DNA from 2 places in the Pseudomonas tussilaginis genome. Region 2 is predicted to be linked to the other one. Evidence: predicted binding sites of a transcription regulator. Region 2 holds the regulator's gene; the other holds the start of a gene.

Region 1 (11,865 bases), 2.4 Mb from region 2:
TGGCCGGGATCATCGGGCTCGGGCTCTGGGCACCGTAAGCCAGGTCGGAGGGGATGTACAGCTTGTACTTCTCGCCAACGTGCATCAGTTGCAGGCCTTCGACCCAACCTGGGATCACACCGCTGACCGGCAGGTCAATCGGGCTGCCACGCTCAACCGAGCTGTCGAAGACCTTGCCATCGATCAGCTTGCCTTCGTAGTGAACGGTTACCACGTCAGTCGGCTTTGGCTGAGCGCCATCGGCCTTCTTGATCACTTCGTACTGCAGGCCGGAAGCGGTGGTCACGACACCCGCTTTCTTGCCGTTTTCTTCAAGGAACTTCTTGCCAGCAGCAGCCGACTCTTCGCTCATCTTGGCCAGGCGCTCTTCAGCGCGCTTTTGCAGGGCTGCAAAGGCTTCGACCAGTTCTTCGTCCTTGATTTTCTGTTCTTTCTTGCCGACAGCATCTTCGATGCCTTGAGCAACCGCTTTTGAATCAAGGTCGTCCATGCCTTCCTGAGCCAGGCTCTTGCCCATGTTCAGGCCAATACCGTAGGAGGCTTTCTGTGCCGGAGTCTTGAGCTCGACGCTGGTCTGCGAATCGCAACCCGCCAGGACCAGACCAACCAGGGCAACCGCAGCCGCCAACCGATGCTGTTTCATGCTATTTCCTTGTTCATGCGCCAATAGGGCAATCGAGTAAAGCCGCGAGCTTATCAGGCGGCCACGATCAATGGCTACCGGCATAGGAGCAAGAAAAGCCGGATAAGTTCAGCCAAGTAAACGGTTCTTCTTACAAAGCTGCAGCCAGTGGCCAGTATTGACGGGACAACGCACTTGAGCAACTTCCCCGCGCAGGTTTTGTAGCTGTTTGTAAGTTCATGAAGATTTCATGGATAACGGCCGTCGCGGTACTGACCGGCCACTTCGCGCAGCACCTCACACAACCAGCGTGCCGGCATACTCAGCGGCAAGGCGGCGTTGCTGCAGATGCCCACCGAGCCTCCCGGTTCTTTTACACCCAGGTCCAGTTCACACAACTCACCACGCCCCAGGTCGATGCGCACCGCATCACGCGGTGCGACCCAGACGGCGTCGCTGCTTTGCACATAACGTCGGCTCAAGGCCGGTGAAAGCGTTTCCAAGCGCTGTACCGGTTGCTCGATGGCGCACTGCACGAACAGGCTGTCGGCATGCTTGCGGATGGTTGTGCCGGCCAACGGCAGCACCAGCGGATAGCGTCCAAGCTGACTGCGCTCAAGGGGCTGACGGGCGAGCAAGGGATGGCCCGGACGCACCACCAACGACATTGATTCGCTGTACAGGTGCTCAAATAAAAGGCCTTGAATCTGCGGGCTATCAGTCATACGCCCGATCACCAGGTCCAGCTCCCCCACATGCAGTTGCGCCAGCAGGTACGCGCTCGGGCCTGTAGCGACGCTGACCACCAGGGCATCATGGCGTTGATGCAGACGGCAAAGCACCTCTGGCATCAACAGGCTTTCCACCGTCGACAGCACACCGATGCGCACCTGTGGTGGCGCATGCTCTTCGCCACGCACACTGCTCACGCCCTCACGCAGCGCCTGCACGCTGGGACCGGCATAGCGCATGAAACGCACCCCGGCCGGGGTCAGCTCGACCCCCTGCTTGCTGCGCTCGAACAGCCGGGTCTGCAGCAATTCTTCCAGCTCCTTGAGGGTCTTGGAGATGGCCGGCTGAGTGATTGCCATGGCGTCGGCGGCTTTGGCAAAACTGCCCTGGCGGGCGATTTCAAGAAAGCACAGCAAATGGCGGAATTTGATTCGGGTGTCGAGGTTCATCCCCGGAGTTTATCGAGCGCTTGCGTGGACTGCGACTGCTTTGCGGTTCACCGCGTGTAGCCGCTGCCGAAAGGCTGCGATCGGCTGCGAAGCAGTCGTCATCGGATGTATGAATGGCGGCCATTTCACACCCGATCACAGCCTGCCGGCAGCGGCTACATTGAGCCCAGCTCCACCTGTTCACCGCGCAGCCGCACCGGCCACACCTGCAACGCCTGCTGCGGGTCCTCCAGGCAACGACCATCTCTCAAACTGAAATGCTGCTTGTACAACGGCGCTGCTACCACCAGTTCACCCTTGAGCTGGCCAACCAGCCCGCGGCCGATCACATTGGCACCGGACTTGGGGTCCTGGTTGTCGAGGGCAAATAGCGATACCTCCTGCTCCGGCAGGTAGAACAACGCCACCTGGCGGCCCTCGAACCAGACCACTACCCCCGATTGCGCGACCAGATCGTGACGGCTGCAGACCGCTTGCCAGTCGTGGGGTTGCAGATTTACTACAGCATTGGACAGGCTCATCACAGCACCTCTTCAGTGGTCGGGATCAACTGCAGTTCAGCCGCGGCGATAGGCCGACGCTGACCACGTTCGCGGACAAAATGCACACCGGGGTCAGGACGCTGGTCATTGACGAAGGTACGGAAGCGTTTGAGTTTTTCCGGGTCTTTAAGCGCATTGGCCCATTCGCATTCGTAACGGTCGACCACCAGTTGCATCTGTGCTTCCAGTTCAGCCCCCAGGCCCAGACTATCTTCGATGATCACCTGCTTGAGGTAATCCAACCCGCCCTCCAGGCTCTCGCGCCAGACCGAGGTGCGCTGCAGCTTGTCGGCGGTGCGGATGTAGAACATCAGCACGCGGTCGATGAGGCGGATCAAACCGGCATCATCCAGGTCAGTGGCGAACAGCTCGGCATGGCGCGGACGCATGCCACCATTACCGCAGATGTACAGATTCCAGCCTTTTTCGGTGGCGATCACGCCGATGTCCTTGCTCTGCGCCTCGGCGCATTCGCGGGTGCAACCGGACACCGCGAACTTGAGCTTGTGCGGCGAGCGCAGGCCTTTGTAGCGGTCTTCCAAGGTCAGGGCCATCTGCACGCTGTCTTGAACGCCGTAGCGGCACCACGTGCTGCCCACACACGATTTAACCGTTCGGGTGGACTTGCCATAGGCGTGGCCGGTTTCAAAACCCGCCTCGATCAGCTCGCCCCAGATCGCCGGCAACTCATGCAACTGAGCGCCAAACAGGTCAATGCGCTGGCCGCCGGTGATCTTGGTATAGAGGTCGTACTTCTGCGCCACCTGACCGATCACGATCAGCTTTTGCGGGGTAATTTCACCACCGGGAATGCGCGGCACCACCGAATAGGTACCGTTCTTCTGCATGTTGGCCATGAAGGTGTCGTTGGTGTCCTGCAACGGCACCCGTGACGGGTCCATGATCGGTTGGTTCCAGCACGACGCCAGAATCGAGCCCACCGTGGGCTTGCAGATATCGCAGCCGACATCACCGCGCCCGTGCTTGGCGAGCATCTCGTCGAAGCTGAGGATGCCTTCGACGCGCACCAGGGCGTAGAGCTCCTGACGGGTGTAGGCAAAGTGCTCACACAGGCGCTTGTCGACACTGACGCCACGGGCAATCAGTTCGTGTTCGAAGACCTGCTTGAGCAAGGCTGCGCAGCCACCACAACCGGTGCAGGCCTTGGTCTGCTGCTTGAGCGCGCCAAGCTCGCCACAGCCGTTGTCGATGGCGCTGCAGATCGCCCCTTTACTGACGTTGTGACAGGAGCAGATGGTCGCGCTGTCCGGCAAGGCATCTGCCCCCAAGGTGGGTGCGCCAGACACTTGCGGCAGAATCAATGCGGCAGGGTCGGCAGGCAGGCTGATGCCGTTCTGAGCATACTGCAGCAACGTGTCGTAGTAGCTGTTGTCACCGACCAGCACCGCCCCCAGCACGCGTTTGCCGCTGGCATCGACGACCAGGCGACGGTAGGCCGAATTGGCTTCGTCGATGAACCGGTAGCTACGCGAACCCGGCGTCACGCCATGGGCATCGCCGATAGAACCGACATCGACACCCAGCAGCTTGAGCTTGGTCGACATGTCTGCACCGGTAAAACTGGCGGCGTCCTCACCCACCAGCTCACCGGCAACATTGCGCGCCATGCTGTAGCCCGGCGCTACCAGGCCAAATACACTGCCGTTCCACGACGCGCATTCGCCGATGGCGAAGATCTGTGCATCGCTGGTGCGACACGCGCTGTCGATGACCACCCCACCGCGCGCGGCAATGTCCAGACCGCTGCGGCGACCCAGGGCATCCTGCGGACGAATCCCGGCGGAAAACACGATCAGATCGGTTTCCAGAAACTCGCCACCGTCAAAATTCATCCGGTAGCGATAATCTTCGCCCGCCCCTACTGACTGGGTTGCCCGTGACAGGTGCACGCCGACCCCGAGCGCTTCTATCTGCGCGCGTAAGGCTGTGCCCCCTTCGGCATCCAGTTGCACGGGCATCAGGCGCGGCGCGAACTCCACCACATGGGCCTCCAGGCCCAGGGATTTGAGGGCATTGGCGGCCTCAAGCCCGAGCAAGCCACCACCGACCACCACACCACGCCGGGCATTGGCCGCTGCCGCACGAATGGCATCAAGATCATCGAGGGTGCGATACACCAGCCGTGAAGCACCTTCACAACCTTCGATCGGCGGCACAAAAGGATAGGAGCCGGTGGCCAGAATCAGGTAGTCGTAGGCATAGCGTCCCACCGAGGTCACCACCTCACGACGCTGGCGATCAATGTCCAGCACCGCTTCGCCCAGGTGCAGGTTAACGCCCTGCTCGGCGTACAAGCCCGCCGCCGCCAACGCCAGAGTCTCGGCATCGCTGCCACTGAAGTATTCGGACAGGTGTACCCGGTCGTAGGCGCGCTGGCGCTCTTCACCGAACACCCGCAGCTCGAAGCGACTCAGGGCATCGCGTTCGATCAGTTGCTCAACGCAGTGATGGCCAACCATGCCGTTGCCGACAATGATCAGTTTTTCCCGCGGGGCGATGGTCATTGCTGCATTCATACCCGATCCTCACTCAAGGCCATTCACGGTGGCGCTGCTGCCGGGGCGAGCCCGGAAAAACAAAAAAGGCGCCTGGAGCCGAAGCTCCAGGCGCCTTTGCCTGGTCGTTTTATGCAGTTCCGCGTGCGAATCGCCATTGACCCGCGGGAACGTTGTAAAAGTACAAAAGCAGGGAGCGTGCCAACTGCCAGAAACCTTTGAAACCGGGGTTTTCCAAGTAGTTTGAGCCGTTGTCATCGACCCAGACTGGTGCACACCTCCCCCTAATGGGGCATTCAATACACGTCGCGCAGGTAGCGCTTGCTGCGGTTCAGGTCGCCGACATAGGCCTCGGCCCGCTCGACACTCATGGCACCGTGCTCGCGCACCACGTGCTTGAGCGCGGCGTCGACGTCCTGGGCCATGCGCCCGGCGTCGCCACAGACATAGAAGTAAGCGCCCTCCTGCAGCCAGCGCCACAGGTCAGCGCCCTGCTCGAGCATGCGCTGTTGTACATAGATTTTCTCCGTCTGGTCACGGGAGAAGGCGGTGTCCAAGCGGCTCAGGTGGCCGTCGCGCTGCCAGGTCAACAGTTCGTCGCGGTAATAAAAATCACTGGCGGCCTTTTGCTCGCCGAACAACAGCCAGTTGCGCCCACTGGCAGCCATCGCCTGACGTTCCTGAAGAAAAGCCCGAAACGGCGCAACCCCCGTGCCTGGGCCGACCATGATCACCGACGCCGAGTTGTCTGCAGGCAGACGAAAATGGCTGGTCGGCTGAGGGAAGATCGCCACCCGCCACCCCTCTGCCCGGTCGGCCAGGTAGCTGGAGCACACGCCCTTGCGCTGGCCATAACGGACGGTGGACAGGGTCAGGTGAACCTGTTCGGGATGTGCTTTTTGGCTTGAGCTGATCGAATAGAGTCGCGGCTGCAACGGTTTGAGCACGCTCAACCAGGTGTCCAGATCAAGTACCGGTGCAAACGCCTGCACCAGATCGACCAGTTGCTTGCCCCATAGCCAGTCCTTCAGTGCCGCCTTGTTTTGCGCCAGCAGCCGTTGCTGCAAGTCACCGTCAGCGCTGTGGCGGGCAATCACTTCAAGTATCTGCGGGGTGATACGGGCAATTTCCAGATGCTCACTTAACGCCTGCACCAACGGCATGTCGGGCTGCCCCTTGAGGCTGACGCAACGGCGGCCATCAAGACCGCTCGCCAGCAGCAACTCCTCGACCAGCGCCGGGCAGTTGCGTGGCCAGACGCCCAAGGCATCACCGGCCTGATAGGTGAAACCGCTGTCGCCCAGATCGAACACCATCTGGCGGGTTTCCTTGCTGGTGCCAGGGCTGTTGAGCAAACGGTTCTCCACCAGACAGGCCGCCAACGGCCGATGCTTGCTAAAGCTGCTTGAGACTGGCACGGATGACTGCGCGATGGGTTCAACGCCTTGATGCCCGAGCTTGCCGAGCAAGGCTTGCAGCCACTGGCCAGCCGGCTCGACGAAATCACCTTCGCAGTCCACGCGCTCCAACAACCGTTGGCCGCCCAGCTCCGCCAAACGCTGATCAAGCTTGCGACCAAAACCGCAGAACTGCTCATAACTGGAATCCCCCAGCGCCAGCACGGCATAGGGCAACCCTGCGCAACGGCTCGAATGCTCACCGTGCAGCCCTCGCCAGAACGCCGCGCCGCTATCCGGTGCATCGCCATCACCAAAGGTACTGGCAATCAATAGCAAGCTGGCGGGGCTGTCCAATTGCTCCAGCGCGACATCCTCCATGCAACTCAACTGCACCGCCAAACCCGCTTGGCGCAAGCGCTCGGCACATTGCTCGGCCAACGCCTGACCGTTGCCGGTTTGCGAGGCCCAAAGCAACAGGTGCTGATCCTGCACAGACAAGGTCTGTGATTCGAATTCAACAGCGGCAATACGCTCAACGGCCACGCGTTGCAACGCCACGGCGCAGTACTTGAACGCGGGCTGCAGCGACACCGGGTCAACGGCATCGCTGGTGACAGCGTTGATTGCCAGGAAGTCGCCGTAAACATCGTTCCAGTGAAACGGGGCAAAACAATTGCCCGGCAAAACCCGTGTGGTGATCCGTGCAGGCAATACGGCCTGGCCACGGCGTGAGCGCACCTGTACCTGGTCCGCTTCAGCAATGCCCAGGCGCTGGGCGTCTTCGGGATGAAGTTCGACGAAAGGGCCGGGATCGAGTTTGTTCAGCGCCGCGACCTTGCCGGTCTTGGTCAGGGTGTGCCATTGATGCTGGACACGCCCCGTGTTGAGCACCAGGGCAAATTCCTCGTCCGGCAACTCGGCGGTGGGCAGGCAGGGTCGGGCAAAGAAACGGGCCCTGCCGCTGCGGGTTGGAAAAGCAATGGCCGGTACCCGGCCGGCGCCATCGCGATACAGCGTCTGGCTGATCCCGTCATTGCGATAACGCAGCGGGCTGCGGTTGTCCTCCCGACCCGGCTCACACGGCCACTGCTGAGGCGTCTGGCGCAGGCTGGCGTAGCTGACGCCGCGTACATCGTAGCCAGTTTCCGGATTCCAGGCCCTGCGGAGCTCTTCGAACACCGCCTCGGCACTGTCGTAGCTGAACGCCTCGGCATAGCCCATGGCACAGGCGACACGGGCAATGATCTGCCAGTCGGGCAAGCTCTCCCCGGGCGGCTCGACGGCCTTGTTCATCAGTGTCATGTTGCGCTCGGAGTTGATCATCACCCCTTCCCCTTCGGCCCACAGCGCCGCAGGCAGAAGGATATCGGCATAGCGATTGGTTTCGGTGTCGAGAAAGGCATCCTGGGCGATCACCAGTTCCGCTGCCTGCAGGCCGTCGATCACCTGTTGGCGATTGGCGACACTGGCCACCGGGTTGCTGCAGAGGATCCAGCAGGCCTTGATTTGCCCGGCAGCGAGCTGCTCGAACAAGGCCACCGTGCCATCGCTGGCTTCACTGCGCAAACTGCCGGCCGGCACCTGCCAGAGCTGCTCGGCGAACGCCCGGTCACTGGCGATCAAGGCCGACCGCTGACCAGGCAGCCCAGGGCCCATATAGCCCATTTCGCGTCCGCCCATGGCATTGGGTTGCCCGGTGAGCGAAAACGGCCCGCTGCCAGGCCGGCAAATGGCCCCCGTGGCCAGGTGCAGATTGCACAGGGCGTTGGTCTGCCAGGTGCCGTGAATGCTCTGGTTCAGGCCCATGGTCCAGCAGCTCATCCATTCTGGGGCCAGGCCGATCCATTCAGCGGCCTGGCGAATGTCGGCTTCGGCCAGTCCGGTGATGGCCGCGACGCGTGCGGGGGTGTAGTCCTCAAGGAAGGCCGGCATACCCTCCCAGCCTTCGGTGTAGCGGGCAATAAAATCATCGTCACAGTGGCCATTGTGTTTGAGCAGGTACAGCAAGCCATTGAGCAGCGCCAGGTCGGTGCCCGGCTTGATCTGCAGGAACAGGTCAGCCTTGTCGGCGGTGGCACTGCGCCGTGGATCGACGACGATCAGGCGGGCACCGGCCTTGAGCCGGTCAAGCAGGCGCAGAAAGAGGATCGGGTGACAGTCAGCCATGTTCGCGCCAATCACGAAAAACACCTCGGCGCGGTCAAAATCCTGATAGCTGCCCGGCGGCCCGTCAGCCCCCAGCGACTGTTTATAGCCGCTGCTGGCGCTGGCCATGCACAGGCGTGAGTTGGATTCGATGTGCCGGCTGCGGACAAAGCCTTTGGCCAGCTTGTTGATCAGGTATTGCGCCTCCAGCGACATCTGCCCGGAAACGTAGAACGCCAGGGCGTCCGGCCCGTGCTCGTCCAGGATGGCGCGCAGACGCTGGGCAGCCCCCTCAATGGCCAACTCCATGCTTGTTTGCACCGGATCACGCTGACGCTGGTCACGCAGGTAGGCCCGCTCCATGCGCCCTGAATCGCGCAATGGCTGATGTGCGGTCAGGCCCTTGGTACAGAGCCGACCGAAATTGCTCGGGTGCTGTTTATCACCACTGACCTTGGTTACCCGGTTGCCTTCAACCGTCATGACGATGCCGCATCCCACCCCACAATACGGGCAAACGCTGCGCACAGTGCTGCTCATCTGCCGACCTCCTGCTTGCGCAAACAAAAAGGCGCCTTGCTGCCCCGGCTTGTGAAAACAAGCAGGAGCAACACGGCGCCTTTGTCGTGAACGGGGCAATCTGCGTTGATTGCCGGATGTTCAGGCTTTAGCAAGGGTCGCGCCAGAATGCTCGAAGTCATGTGGGCCGGGCATTTTCCAACAAAAACCGGTCGGCGCACTGCACCGCTATGGCTCAGTTGCACCATTGCATGGCACACCCTGGCAACAGGCTTTATCATGCGCGCCATCACGGCCGGCACTTGTCTATTTTCCTACCGGCCCCGGAGTGTTTTCATGGAAGAAATCGAGCAGCACTGGCTGTACGCGCTTTCCGCGCCCATGGCCGCCCTCAATGGCGCCAGCTACACCGCCGCCACCTACTACGCGCTGGAAGATGAAGACGAATCAGACCTGCAGAAATGGTGGGGGCTGAGCAATCGTCGGCAGTTGCTGGACATGTTGCAAATGGCCGATGACGGTCATGCCCGCGAAGTCAGCAATGCCTATTGGCAAGCGGCCCGTTGCCTGCCCAGCGAGTGGCAAGACGCCGTGGCGCAACTCGGCCCGCGCCAACGTATCCAGTACCAATTCGCCTACCGGACCCTGCCTGACTGCGGCCAGGGCGGCGTGCGCGCCTGGGACCTGGGACGCATGGGCTTCTTGCTGCGCAGCGGCCTGCGCAAAGGCTGGATCAGTGCCGAAGAAAGCCTCTGGCTGCAGGGCCGTCTGGCCCTGCGTGCGCGTCATTACTACAACGGCTGGAACAGCTACCTGGCCGGCTACATCTACGGCAAGGCGCTGTGGAACTGCTCCGATAGCAGTGATGATGACCTGGCCCAGGACTTGGCCCGTCAGGGCGACGAGCACTGGAATCGCTGCATCCTCATCAACCTCAACAACGGCGCCAGCAACCTGCTCGCCAGCCTGCCCTGGGACCTGCCACTGGACCTGCCGGAACGCCCTGACACCCTGGAAGAGGACTGCTGGTCATGAGTTGCTGGATACACCTGGGCATTGAGCCGACCACAGATCCTGACGTCATTCGTGGTGCCTACCGCGCACGCTTGCCGCAGCACCACCCGGAAACCGACCCACAAGGTTTTCAAGCCCTGCGCCAAGCCTACGAAACCGCCTTGAAACTGGCCCGTATGGAGCAGGATCAAGCCCCAGCAGATGAAGAACAGGCGCCAGTCGACAACGGTCCTGTCGAACTCACCCTGAGCGCTTTTAGCGCCCTGCTCGAAGACGCCAGCAAGCGCTTCGACCCGGCTGCGTGGCAGGCCTTTATCGAGCAGCTCGATCAGTTGTCACTGGCCGACCTGGAACAAGTCAACTGGCACTTGCTGTACCAACTGATGCAGGCCGGTCCGCTATCCCACAATTGCGCGCAATTGTTGGCCAAGCGCCTGGGGTGGAGCCATCAGTTGCTGCACCTGGAACAGCCGCGTCAGGCAGAAGAGTTCCTTGAGCGTATCGCTGAAGCGGACCCCTTCGACACCGCCCTGATGAAGGATTGGCCGCCGGTTGCGCAGATCGAAACCTTATGGTTTGCCCGCACACTCGAGTACCTCTTTCACAATCGGCCGCTGTTTGAATACAAGAGTTTTGCCAGCACCCACACCTGCTTTGCCTTCCCCGCGGATGAGGCCTTTGTCCAGCGTTTGCTGGTACAGTTCAGCCAGGCCGGTATCGGCAGCAAGACCTTGTGCGCGAGGGTTACCGAGCAACAGCGCCAGGCACCGGACGACGTCGATCTGTTGTACCTGCTCGCCTGCCAGCGCAGCCACACTGGCCAGGAAGAATTGGCGCGCCAAAGCTGGACGCAGCTATGGCGCGAGTACCAACATCCGCAGGCGGCGCGCTGGCTGCTGGAGTTGTGCCTGACCCACCAGCCCCAGCGCTTGCCCCTGCTGATCCAGGCCTTTGACCGCCTTGACCCGGTGTTGACCTGGCCCAATCATCTGGGCGAGCACGCGCAGGTTTGGGGCAGCCCGTCACAGCGCCCGGAAACCCTGACGCGTTGGTTCGAAGCGGCCCGCAACGCGCTACCAGGCGTCGCAGGCACCTTCGTCAAATGGCGCATGAGCAGTGGCGATGAGTTGCCGCTGCTGGCCTGGCTGCTTGATGAACAGGAGGACGCTCAACTGCAGCGCCTGTATCGCCATGCCTGGGCTCTGCATCGCGGCGACAGTGGTCTGCTGCGCCAGATACTCGCCGACACGGTCAGCGACGACCCACTCGATGCGCTGATCCTCGAAGGCTTCCAGTACCAGGCTGAGCAACAGCTACGCTGGTTGAACGAATCACCGATTGCCCTGGCCCTGACCGCCTTCATCAACAGCCCGTCGGCGCACGCACAGCTGCCTGAAGCGTTGACTGACGACAACGTGTTGCCCGTGTGCCGCGACTGGATGCGGCGCATGCGCAGCTACCCGGCTGCCGGGGTGATCCGCCTGACTGAGGCGATCGAGCCGAGCTCCTTGTACCCGGTCCCTTATGCGCTTGACCTGTTGGCGCAACTGGCCACGCTCGGCATCGAGCTGCCCCGCCCGCCAAGCGACGACGAACTGTGGAACTGGCATCGACAGAACCTGTTCATGCTGGCCCTGATCAATCAGCCGGAACGCTGGCTGGCGCTGGTTTCGCCGCAATTGCTGGCGGGCCTGAGCTATCCGGCCGGACATCCCTTTGCCCCGCTGCACCAATGGCTGATGCGTCTGCAAGCTGAGCAAGGCCACCTTGAGGGGCTACTGGGTTGGCTGGAACCTGACGACCCGGTTCAGCAGTTGATGGGCAGAGGCCTGCTCACTGTGCAGCAGGCCCTCGACAGCGCCAAGCTACCGAGCAATCAACAGCTTTATGCCTGCCTGGAGAATAATCCAAGCGCCTTCGATGACG
Region 2 (11,865 bases):
TCTTGGTAGTGGCACGACTGATTCCCTCTGAGGTGGGCTCACAGTCATAGCCTTGGAATACGGCAATCCAGGTCACAACAAAGGCAAAAACCACGCTTTTGATTACGCCATTGAGCACGTCATCGGTAAACGACACGCTGTTCTGCATGTTGGCCCAGAACGAGCCCTCATAGACTCCCAGCCAGTCCACCGCGACCCAAGACCCACCCCAGATACCGACCACGCTGAAGATCAGCGCCAGCATCGGCAGCGAGATAAAGCCCGCCCACAGGCGCGGGGCGATGATGTACTTGAGCGGGTCGACACCGATCGTTTCCAGGCTGGACAACTGCTCGGTGGACTTCATGTTGCCGATTTCCGCCGTCAATGCGGAGCCGGCACGTCCGGCAAACAGCAATGCTGTGACCACTGGGCCGAGTTCACGCAGCAAGGTCAGGGCAACCATCTGCCCCACTGCTTGCTCCGAGCCGTACTTGGTCAGGATGCTGAAACCCTGCAAGGCCAGGACCATACCGATAAACACACCGGAGACGACAATGATCGCCAGCGACAGCACACCGACCGAATACAGCTGTTTGACCAGCAACTGAAAGCCGCCGCCGGTACCGCTGCGCCCGACCAGCGAGTGCAGCAAAAACAGAAAGGAGCGCCCGAGCACAGCCAGCACGTCGATGGCCGAGCGGCCAAAGCGACGAATTCGTTCGAGTAAGGATTTTCTGCGCATCAACGCTTCCCCAGAAGATCGGCGCGGTAATCCGGCGCAGGAAAGTGAAAGGGCACCGGACCGTCCGGATCGCCTTTCATAAATTGACGAATGCGCGGGTTATCGGAGCCCATCAGCTCGTCCGGCGTGCCCTGACCCAACACTTGGCCATCACCCACCACATAAATGTAATCGGCAATGCTGGCGGTTTCGGCCAGGTCGTGGGAGACCACGATGCTGGTGATACCCAAAGCATCGTTGAGCAAGCGGATCAGACGCACGAGCACGCCCATGGCGATTGGGTCCTGGCCGACGAAGGGTTCGTCGTACATGAGGATCTGCGGATCCAGGGCGATCGCCCGAGCCAAAGCGACACGGCGCTTCATGCCGCCGGACAGCTCGTCAGGCATCAGCTCGATGGCACCGCGCAAGCCCACGGCCTGCAGTTTCATCAGCACGATGTCGCGGATCATTTCATCGGTCAGCTGGGTATGCACGCGCAGCGGAAACGCGACGTTTTCGAACACATCGAGGTCCGTGAACAGCGCACCGCTCTGAAACAGTACCCCCATCTGCTTGCGTGCATCGAACAGATCGCTGCGCGACAAGGTCGGCAGGTTTTGCCCGGCCACCCAGACTTCGCCACTGGCCGGACGCAACTGTGCGCCCATCAGACGCAACAATGTGGTCTTGCCGCACCCGGAAGGCCCCATGATGCCGGTGACCTTGCCGCGGGGAATGCGTATATCAACATTACTGAAGATGCTGCGCGAACCGCGCTTGAAGGACACACCCTTCAACTCGACCGCGTAGGCGTTATCAACGCTCATCTAGACTCCTTGCGATGCAGCCTTCTCACTCAGACGCGCGCCCCCTTCGTGGAGGCACGCACGCCCTGAGCGGGCCGAACAGGGGGCGAACTATAGCATCGCTGATAGCTACGCCCCAAGGCCACTGCAGTGCTTGTTCAGCAAGGGTTAAGGTAACAGAGCGATGGTATGACAATCACAGGGTGAGGGATTTGCGCATAACCGCTATAATCGCCGCCTTTTCATCAGGCAACCCGATTTTCGACATGAGCCAGTCCAGCGACCTGATTCAATCCGCGCAACGCACCATCCGTTTCGAACTCGAGGCGGTTGAGGGCTTGCTAGCCCACATCGACGCCGATTTCGTCAAGGCATGCGAGCTTATCCTGGCCAGCAAGGGGCGGGTCGTGGTGGTTGGCATGGGCAAGTCCGGGCATATCGGCAACAAGATTGCCGCGACCCTGGCCAGCACCGGCACGCCAGCGTTTTTCGTGCATCCGGCCGAGGCCAGCCATGGCGACATGGGCATGATCACCCGCGACGACGTTATCCTCGCCCTGTCCAATTCCGGAACGACCGCCGAGATCGTCACCCTGCTGCCGTTGATCAAACGCCTGGGTATCCAACTGATCAGTCTGACCGGCAACCCGGATTCAGCGCTGGCTAAAGCCGCTGAGGCCAACCTTGATGCCCGCGTCGCCCAGGAAGCTTGTCCGCTGAACCTGGCACCGACCTCCTCGACCACTGCCGCCCTGGTACTGGGCGATGCCCTGGCCATTGCCCTGCTTGAAGCCCGCGGTTTTACCGCCGAAGACTTCGCCTTCTCGCACCCCGGCGGTGCCTTGGGCCGACGCCTGTTGCTGAAGGTCGAAAACGTCATGCACGCCGGCCAAGAGCTGCCTCAGGTGCAGCGCGGCACCCTGCTCAAAGACGCATTACTTGAAATGTCTCGCAAAGGTTTGGGGATGACCGTAGTCCTCGAAACCGACGGACGGTTGGCCGGGATCTTCACTGACGGCGACTTGCGCCGCAGCCTGGATCGCAACATCGATGTGCACACCACCCTCATTGAAGAAGTCATGACTGCCCATGGTAAAACCGCGCGCGCCGAAATGCTCGCCGCCGAGGCCCTGAAAATCATGGAAGACCACAAGATCAGCGCGCTGGTAGTGATCGACAAGGACGAGCGCCCGGTTGGCGCCTTGAATATGCACGATCTGTTGCGTGCAGGAGTGATGTAAATGAGCCAGGACCTGTTCCAGCGCGGCAAAGCCATCAAACTTGCGGTGTTTGACGTTGACGGTGTATTGACCGACGGTCGTTTGTACTTTCTCGAAGATGGCAGCGAATTCAAGACCTTCAACACCCTCGATGGCCAGGGCATCAAGATGCTCATGGCCTCGGGTGTGACCACCGCGATCATCAGCGGACGCAAGACCCCGGTCGTCGAGCGCCGGGCCAAGAATCTTGGCATCCCCCACCTGTATCAGGGGCGTGAAGATAAATTAGTGGTATTGGACGAACTTCTCGGCCAGCTCAACCTAAGCTATGAACAGGTCGCCTACTTGGGCGACGACCTGCCTGACCTACCGGTGATCCGCCGTGTGGGGCTGGGTATGGCTGTAGCCAATGCCGCAGCCTTCGTCCGCGAGCACGCGCATGGAATCACCAAGGCCCGTGGCGGTGAAGGTGCAGCCCGCGAATTTTGCGAGTTGATCCTGCAAGCCCAGGGCAATCTCGACGCGGCCAACGCCCACTACCTGTAGAGCGACACATGTTCAGTAAAAAAATTCGCACTATTGCGCTGTTCAGTGTGATTGCCGCCTTGCTGGTGGCCGTCGGCTACTGGAACATCAGCCCAGAGAGCTTTCTCGACAAACCTGTCGCCAGCGTCGACGAGAAGGCCATCGACTATTACGCCACCAACGCCCACAGCGTGCAGTTCCTGCCTGATGGCAAAATGCAGTACGAGATGACGGCCGATAAGGTCGAACACCTCAAGGTCAGCGAAGTGACCTTGTTGACCACGCCAGACCTGCAACTGTATCGCGGCACCACCTACCCGTGGCACGTGCAGAGCGAAAAGGGCGAGGTCAACCCAGATGGCTCCGAAGTGGAATTGATTGACTCGGTACGGGTTGCCCGCACCGATGAAAAGAACCGCACCATGATCATTACCACCAGCCGCATGACGGTATTCCCGCAGAAGCAATATGCGCAAACCGAACAAGCCGTTAAAATCGACGGCGCCGGTGGCGTTACTACGGGCAATGGAATGAAAGCGTATTTGAAAGACGGCAGGATGGACCTGCTGTCCAACGTAAGAGGACAGTATGAGGCTCGTTAAAACCCTCCCCTTTTTGCTCAGCCTGAGCGCAGCACTGGGAAGCGCGAGCGCCTGGGCCCTGCCGAACGACCGTGACCAGCCTATCCGTATCCAGGCTGACAACGCGCACCTGGATGACAAGAAAGGGGTCGCCACCTACACCGGCGACGTCATCATCACCCAGGGTTCGATGATGATCAAAGGCAACACCGTGACCATTACTCGCGCCGCCAATGGCGATGTCGACGTCGTGACCTCGGTCGGTAACCTTGCCTATTTCGAGCAGCAGCAAAGCGCCGACAAACCGGACAAAATGAAAGGTTACGGCAAGCAGATCCAGTACCAGTCGCAAAAAAACCTGGTGGTGTTGACGGATCAGGCCAAGGTGGAAACCAGCGATGGCAACACCACTGAAGGCGAGAAGATCGTTTACAACACCCAATCCCAGGTTGCGACTGCCGGTCGCGGCGGATCGGTGTCAACGCCTCGCCCACGGATCGACATGGTGATCCAGCCGAAGAAGAAGGCCGAGTAAATGGCGACCCTCAAAGCCCAGCACCTGGCCAAGAGCTACAAGAGTCGGCAAGTGGTACGCGACGTCAGCCTGTCCATCGACAGTGGCCAGATCGTCGGTTTGCTCGGCCCTAACGGCGCCGGCAAAACCACCTGCTTCTACATGATCGTCGGCCTGGTCCAGGCCGATCAGGGCCGTGTCCTGATCGACGACCTGGATGTCAGCCACCAGCCGATGCACGGCCGCGCCCGTGCCGGTATCGGCTACCTGCCCCAGGAAGCGTCGATCTTTCGCAAGCTGTCGGTTGCCGACAACATCATGGCGATCCTCGAGACCCGCAAGGACCTTGATCGCGATGGCCGACGCAAAGAGCTGGAAAGCCTGCTGCAGGAATTTCACATCAGCCACATTCGCGACAACCTCGGCATGAGCCTGTCCGGTGGCGAACGTCGCCGCGTGGAAATCGCTCGCGCCCTGGCTACCGCACCGAAATTCATCCTGCTCGATGAACCCTTTGCCGGTGTCGACCCGATTTCGGTCGGCGACATCAAGCAGATCATCCATCACCTCAAGGCCAAAGGCATCGGTGTACTGATCACCGACCACAACGTCCGCGAGACACTGGATATCTGCGAAACCGCCTACATCGTCAACGATGGTCAACTGATTGCCGAAGGCGACGCAGAGACCATCCTGGCCAATGACCTGGTGAAAGAGGTGTACCTGGGCCACGAGTTCCGCTTGTAAGTTCGAGGCGACACAGCGCTTGCCATGGGCTGCTGACCCGGTGAAATCCGGCTTTATTGTTACAGTGCCCTAGGCAAACGCTCCAATTTCAGGCATATAATTTGCTTAAAGTTGGCGCTTCGGTGCCCTTGTAGTGGATGGCGCATGTGCGCCGGCAAAAAAGGTGTAAAGCCCCTGCCATGAAACCATCGCTCGTCCTAAGAATGGGCCAGCAACTGACGATGACCCCGCAGTTGCAACAGGCTATCCGACTGCTCCAGCTTTCTACCCTGGACCTCCAGCAGGAAATCCAGGAAGCGCTGGAATCGAACCCGATGCTCGAACGCCAGGAGGAAGGCGACGACTTCGACAACAGCGACCCGATGGCCGACAACGCCGAAAGCAAGCCGGTCGCCGAAGTCCAGGAAACCACCTTCCAGGAAACCACGCAAACTGTGGACAACCTGGAGGACGGCGAATGGAGCGAGCGCATCCCCAACGAACTGCCCGTCGACACCGCCTGGGAAGACATCTACCAGACCAGCGCCAGCAGCCTGCCCAGCAACGACGATGACGAGTGGGACTTCACCACCCGCACCTCGGTGGGCGAAAGCCTGCAAAGCCACTTGCTCTGGCAACTTAACCTGGCGCCGATGTCCGACACCGATCGGCTGATCGCGGTCACCCTGATCGACTGCATCAACAACCAGGGCTACCTCGACGAAACCCTCGAAGAAGTCTGCGAATCCTTTGACCCCGAGCTGGACATCGAGCTCGACGAAGTCGAAGCCGTACTGCACCGCATTCAGCAATTCGAACCTGCCGGCATCGGCGCACGCAATCTCAGCGAATGCCTGCTATTGCAACTGCGCCAACTGTCTGCCAGTACCCCGTGGATGGCCGAAGCCCAGCGCCTGGTACGCGATTACATCGACCTCCTCGGTAGCCGCGATTACAGCCAGCTAATGCGCCGGATGAAGCTCAAGGAAGATGAACTGCGCCAGGTCATCGAACTGGTTCAGAGCCTCAACCCACGTCCTGGCTCACAAATTGAGTCAAGCGAAGCCGAGTACGTGGTGCCTGACGTGATCGTACGCAAGGACAGCGATCGCTGGCTGGTCGAGCTCAACCAAGAGGCTGTGCCGCGTCTGCGGGTCAATCCGCAATACGCCGGGTTTGTCCGCCGTGCTGACACCAGCGCCGACAACACCTTCATGCGCAATCAGTTGCAAGAAGCCCGCTGGTTCATCAAGAGCCTGCAGAGCCGCAACGAAACCTTGATGAAGGTCGCCACCCAGATCGTCGAGCATCAGCGCGGCTTCCTCGATCACGGCGACGAAGCAATGAAGCCGCTGGTCCTGCATGACATCGCCGAGGCGGTAGGCATGCACGAGTCGACCATTTCTCGGGTCACCACGCAAAAGTACATGCATACCCCACGCGGCATTTACGAGCTGAAGTACTTTTTCTCCAGCCACGTCAGCACCTCCGAAGGCGGTGAATGCTCGTCCACAGCGATTCGCGCGATCATCAAAAAACTGGTTGCAGCGGAAAATCAGAAAAAGCCATTGAGTGACAGCAAGATCGCTGGTTTACTGGAGGCACAAGGCATCCAGGTAGCCCGTCGCACCGTCGCCAAGTACCGCGAGTCTCTCGGCATTGCACCGTCGAGTGAGCGCAAGCGACTGATGTAGCCCCTGAGATAGCCATCGCAGTTCAGTGGCAGGCGCAACACCTGCCTCTTATGCACGGGCAACAAAGGAGAAGCTGTATGCAAGTCAATATCAGTGGACAGCATGTAGAAGTCACCCAGCCGCTGCGCGAATACGTCGAGCAAAAACTCAAACGTCTGGAGGGGCACTTCGACAAGATTACCAATGTGACGGTAATCATGAAGGTCGAGAAGCTGCAGCAGAAGATTGAAGCAACGCTGTTTATTCCCGGCGGCGAAGTTGTTGCAAATGCCGAACACACAGACATGTATGCAGCGATCGATGCCTTGACTGACAAGCTCGATCGTCAACTGAAAAAACACAAGGAAAAACAGCAAAGCCTGCTGCAAGGTGCAGCGGCCCGCTGATCCCCCTCATCCATGATCCGACTTGAAACTATCCTGACCCCCGGCCGTTCCCTGGTGAACGTGCCGGGAGGCAGTAAAAAGCGCGCACTCGAACAGATCGCCAACCTGATCGGCAAAGAAGTACCCGACTTGGAAACCCAGGACGTGTTCGAAGCCCTGATTGCCCGTGAAAAACTGGGCTCCACCGGCTTTGGCAACGGTATCGCCATTCCCCATTGCCGCCTCAAAGGCTGCAAAGATCCGGTCAGCGCGCTGTTACATCTTGACGCCCCCATAGACTTCGATGCCATCGACGGTGCTCCGGTTGACCTGTTGTTCGTGTTACTGGTCCCCGAAGCTGCCACCGATGCTCACCTGGAGCTGCTGCGCCAGATCGCCAGCATGCTCGACCGCCAGGACGTACGCGAAAAGCTGCGTGCGGCCACCAGCAACGACGCGCTCTACCAGGTCGTTCTGGAAGCACAGAACGGGCACTGAATATGCGCTTGATCATCGTTAGCGGCCGCTCCGGCTCCGGTAAAAGTACCGCTCTCGCGGTCCTTGAGGACAACGGCTACTACTGCATCGACAACCTGCCTGCCGGGTTGCTGCCGCAGCTGGCCGAGAACGCCCTGATCAATACCGAGCTGATGCAGCCCAAAGTGGCGGTATCAATTGATGCACGCAACCTGCCCAGCCACCTCAGCCGCTTCCCGGAGTTGCTTGAGGAAGCCCGTGGCCGTCATATCCAGTGTGATGTGCTGTACCTGGATGCCGATGAAGAGACCCTGCTCAAGCGCTTTTCGGAAACCCGTCGGCGCCACCCGCTGACCAACGCCAATCGCTCGCTGGCCGAGGCGATCAAGGACGAGACTGAGCTGTTGGGGCCGATCGCCGACCTCGCCGACCTTAAAATCGATACCACCAACCTGAACCTGTATCAGTTGCGTGATTCGATCAAGCTACGCCTGCTAAACCAACCGGAGCCTGGCACCGCGTTCCTGGTTGAGTCCTTCGGTTTCAAGCGAGGCATGCCCGTAGACGCCGACTTGGTGTTCGATGTGCGCTGCCTGCCCAACCCCTACTGGAAGCCGGAGCTGCGCGAGCACTCCGGTTTGGAGCAACCGGTCATCGACTACCTGGCAGCACAGCCTGATGTCGAAGACATGTTCCAGGACATCTCCAGCTACCTGCTCAAATGGTTGCCACGCTTTGCCGCCAGCAACCGCGCCTATGTGACTATTGCCATTGGCTGTACCGGTGGACACCACCGTTCGGTTTACCTGACCGAACGCGTGGGCCAGTTGCTGCAGCAATCCTTGAAGAATGTCCAGGTTCGCCACCGCGACCTCTAGCCCACAGGACCACCGCCGCGATGCCCGCTCGTGAAATCACCATCATCAACAAGCTGGGGCTGCACGCCCGGGCTGCGGCAAAGTTCGTTGGCGTGGCCGGACGCTTCCCCTGCACGGTACGTATAGGCCGCGCACCGGACCGGCTGATCGACGGCAAGAGCATCATGGCCGTGATGATGCTTGCGGCGGGCAAAGGCACCCAGGTACACCTGCAGACCGAAGGCGAAGATGAAGACGCAGCGCTCGATGCCCTGGTCGAACTGATCAACAACTACTTTGACGAAGGCGAATGACCGCCCCCCGCTTTCCCCTCACGCCAACGCCGTATCCATCACCATCATCAAACAGAAGCCAATGCACAGCCCCAGGCTCGCCAGACGATGATGGCCGTTGCTACGTGATTCGGGAATGATCTCCTGAGTCACTACCAGCAACATTGCTCCGGCCGCACAGGCCAAGCCCAGCGGCAACAACAGCTGCGCTACGCTCACCAGCCAGGCACATATCACTGCCGCCACCGGCTCGACCAATCCAGACGCTGCACCAATGGCAAAGGCCTTGAACCGGGCCATCCCTGCCCCGGCCAACACCAGTGCAATAACTAGACCTTCGGGTACATCCTGCAAGGCAATACCCATGGCCAAGCTGTCGGCATCCGGCATACCGCCACCCGCCGACACCCCGATGGCCATACCTTCTGGGATGTTGTGAGCGATGATGGCAATGACAAACACCCATATCCGCGCCGCAATCACCGGTTGCTGGGCAGGGCCCACCAAGGCTCCGGGCGAAGCACCCGATACCTTGAGATCGACCAGGTACAGACAGAACGCCCCGAACAACACGCCGAAGCTGATTAGCGCGCCTGCGCCCCACTGATCCAAACCAATGGCCTGCGCAGCATCCAGGCCGGGCATGATCAAAGAAAAGGCCATCGCCGCCAACATCACCCCAGCGCCAAAGCCCAGCAATGTATCTGCCAACGCTACCGGCATGCTGCGGATCACCAGCACCGGCACCGCGCCCAGCGCGGTCCCCAATGCACACAGAGCACCGCCTTCGAGCGCGCGCATCATGCGCGGCTCAAGGTCCAGCCAGGCGATACCCTGCGCCACCAGCAAGGCACTGCCCACCAGCAGCAACAGGGTTCCAAGGGCCAGACGAAACAGGCGTACGCCACTTACGGACATCACATCTGTGCGCATACCGAAATGACTCACACCAGGGCGGCTAGATAACGGCGCTCGACTTCGGACCAGTCGATCACGTTGTAGAAGGCATTGATGTATTCAGGACGGCGATTCTGGTACAACAAGTAGTACGCATGCTCCCAGACATCCAGACCTAGAATCGGCGTGTTGCGGTTCATCAGCGGGCTGTCCTGGTTGCCACTGCTTTCTACTATCAGCTTTTTCTCCGGGGTCACACTCAGCCAGGCCCAGCCGCTGCCAAAACGCGTCAATGCGGCCTTGGTGAAAGCATCCTTGAAGACCTCGAAACCTCCCAGTTGCTCCTCGATTGCCTTGGCAGTTGCACCTTGAGGTTGACCACCCCCCTTAGGCGACATCACTGTCCAGAACAGTGAGTGGTTAGCGTGACCGCCCCCTTGGTTGATCACCGCATTGCGCAGTGTGTCTGGCAGTTGCTTGACGCTGGCGACCAGTTTTTCCACCGGCCACTCGGCAAACTTCGTGCCTTCTACCGCCGCATTGAGGTTATTGATGTAAGTCTGGTGGTGCTTGCTGTGGTGAATCTGCATGGTCTGGGTGTCGATGTGCGGTTCCAGCGCATCGTAGGCGTAGGGCAATGCAGGCAAGGTATAAGGCATAGTCAGTGGATTCCGTAATGAAGTGCTGAAGACCCGGCGCGTTCCTTAACGGCGAGTGCTGCCGGTTGCGGGTCGTGGCTATGGAGCAAGCGTTCAGTTCGCGGGTACTGGCCGTACTCGCTGATGAAGTTGAGCAATTCGGTGTAGGTTTTACCGCTGTGACGCAGCGCCGCTTCGCGCAGCGCTGGCACCAGGCGCTGGTCCTGCATGGCCTGCAAAAGCCGCTGATGGATAGCGCAGAGGTACTCCGCGCTCTCCTGCGGCTGATTCAAGCGCAAATGCAGGTCGGCCAGGTTGTGATGGGCAATGACACACACAGCCACCGCCTCATCGGCGTCATGCCAGCGCTCGAACAACACCTGGGCCAGGGCCAGGGCCTGCAGATACAACTCGCGGGCATCGACCAATTCGCCTTGGTCGAACAGCCGGTTGGCGATCTCGGTGGTGCGTTTCCAGTGCTGCATGACAAACCTCCAGGGCGCTATCAGATACCGCCAGCAGTGAGCTTTTCCGGGTCGAGCAGCACTTCCAGCTGGCTGCGCGGCAGGTCAGTGTGCTCCAGGGCTACCTCAATGATCGGTCTGCCTTGCTTGTAAGCCGTCTTGGCAATTTCGGCGGCCTTCTGGTAGCCGATGATCGGGTTCAGCGCAGTCACCAGGATCGGGTTACGCGCCAGCGCTTCCTTGAGCTTGGGTTCGTTCACCTTGAAACTGGCGATCGCTTTGTCGGCCAGCAGGCGGCTGACATTGGCCATCAACTCGATGCTACTCAGCAGGTTCTGGGCGATGATCGGCAGCATCACGTTAAGTTCGAAGTTGCCCGACTGGCCGGCCACAGCAATGGTCGCGTCGTTGCCGATGACCTGGGCGGCAACCATGGCGGTGGCCTCCGGGATCACCGGGTTGACCTTACCTGGCATGATCGAAGAGCCCGGCTGCAAACCTTCCAGCTCGATTTCACCGAGGCCCGCCAAGGGGCCCGAGTTCATCCAGCGCAAGTCGTTGGCAATTTTCATCAGGGCCACAGCGGTGGTCTTGAGCTGGCCAGACAAGGCCACGGCGGTGTCCTGAGAACCGATCAGGGCAAACAGATTCTGCCCGGGTGTGAACGACACGCTGGTCAGTTCACTCAGCTGCTGGCTGAACCGTGCGGCAAACTCGGGGTGGGCATTGATGCCCGTGCCCACGGCGGTCCCACCCTGAGCCAGCGCCTGGAGGGCCGGCAAGGTCGACTCCAGATGACCTACGGCCGCTCTGATCTGCGCCGCCCAGCCGCCAAGCACCTGACTCATGCGCACCGGCATGGCATCCATCAGGTGAGTACGGCCGATCTTGATGAACGGGTGAACGTCTTCGGCCTTGCGTTCGATGACCTGGACCAAGTAGTTGAGCGCTGGCAGCAATTGTTCGTGCAACGCCAAGGCGGCACTGACATGGATAGTAGTCGGAATGATGTCGTTGCTGCTTTGGCCGCAATTGACGTGATCATTGGGGTTGACCGTGTCACCGAGGAGGCGACTGGCCAAGGTAGCGATCACCTCGTTGG

The links. The regulator sigma-54, encoded in region 2, starts transcription at its own class of promoters, with help from an activator protein. The targets are predictions, from matches to a motif close to ANTGGCATNNANNTTGCTNT.
Region 1: nirB (nitrite reductase large subunit NirB) is a predicted target of sigma-54. The motif match lies at 5,048-5,067, and genes of this name have one in related genera.

The regions. Positions count from the first base shown of each region.
Region 1 is NZ_CP088149.1:1,516,307-1,528,171, reverse strand. It holds gene bamJ (BamJ family beta-barrel-assembly machinery protein) at 1-643, opposite strand, end outside; gene pcaQ (pca operon transcription factor PcaQ) at 871-1,803, opposite strand; gene nirD (nitrite reductase small subunit NirD) at 1,959-2,324, opposite strand; gene nirB (nitrite reductase large subunit NirB) at 2,324-4,882, opposite strand; gene CX511_RS07110 (bifunctional nitrate reductase/sulfite reductase flavoprotein subunit alpha) at 5,158-8,946, opposite strand; gene CX511_RS07105 (DUF1266 domain-containing protein) at 9,262-9,960, shown strand; gene CX511_RS07100 (DUF805 domain-containing protein) at 9,957-11,865, shown strand, end outside.
Region 2 is NZ_CP088149.1:4,747,571-4,759,435, forward strand. It holds gene mlaE (lipid asymmetry maintenance ABC transporter permease subunit MlaE) at 1-724, opposite strand, end outside; gene CX511_RS21270 (ATP-binding cassette domain-containing protein) at 724-1,533, opposite strand; gene CX511_RS21275 (KpsF/GutQ family sugar-phosphate isomerase) at 1,779-2,753, shown strand; gene CX511_RS21280 (KdsC family phosphatase) at 2,754-3,278, shown strand; gene lptC (LPS export ABC transporter periplasmic protein LptC) at 3,287-3,859, shown strand; gene lptA (lipopolysaccharide transport periplasmic protein LptA) at 3,846-4,373, shown strand; gene lptB (LPS export ABC transporter ATP-binding protein) at 4,374-5,099, shown strand; gene CX511_RS21300 (RNA polymerase factor sigma-54) at 5,279-6,772, shown strand; gene hpf (ribosome hibernation-promoting factor, HPF/YfiA family) at 6,850-7,158, shown strand; gene ptsN (PTS IIA-like nitrogen regulatory protein PtsN) at 7,171-7,635, shown strand; gene rapZ (RNase adapter RapZ) at 7,638-8,492, shown strand; gene CX511_RS21320 (HPr family phosphocarrier protein) at 8,513-8,785, shown strand; gene CX511_RS21325 (ZIP family metal transporter) at 8,804-9,697, opposite strand; gene CX511_RS21330 (superoxide dismutase) at 9,709-10,320, opposite strand; gene CX511_RS21335 (DUF2753 family protein) at 10,323-10,784, opposite strand; gene CX511_RS21340 (class II fumarate hydratase) at 10,805-11,865, opposite strand, start outside.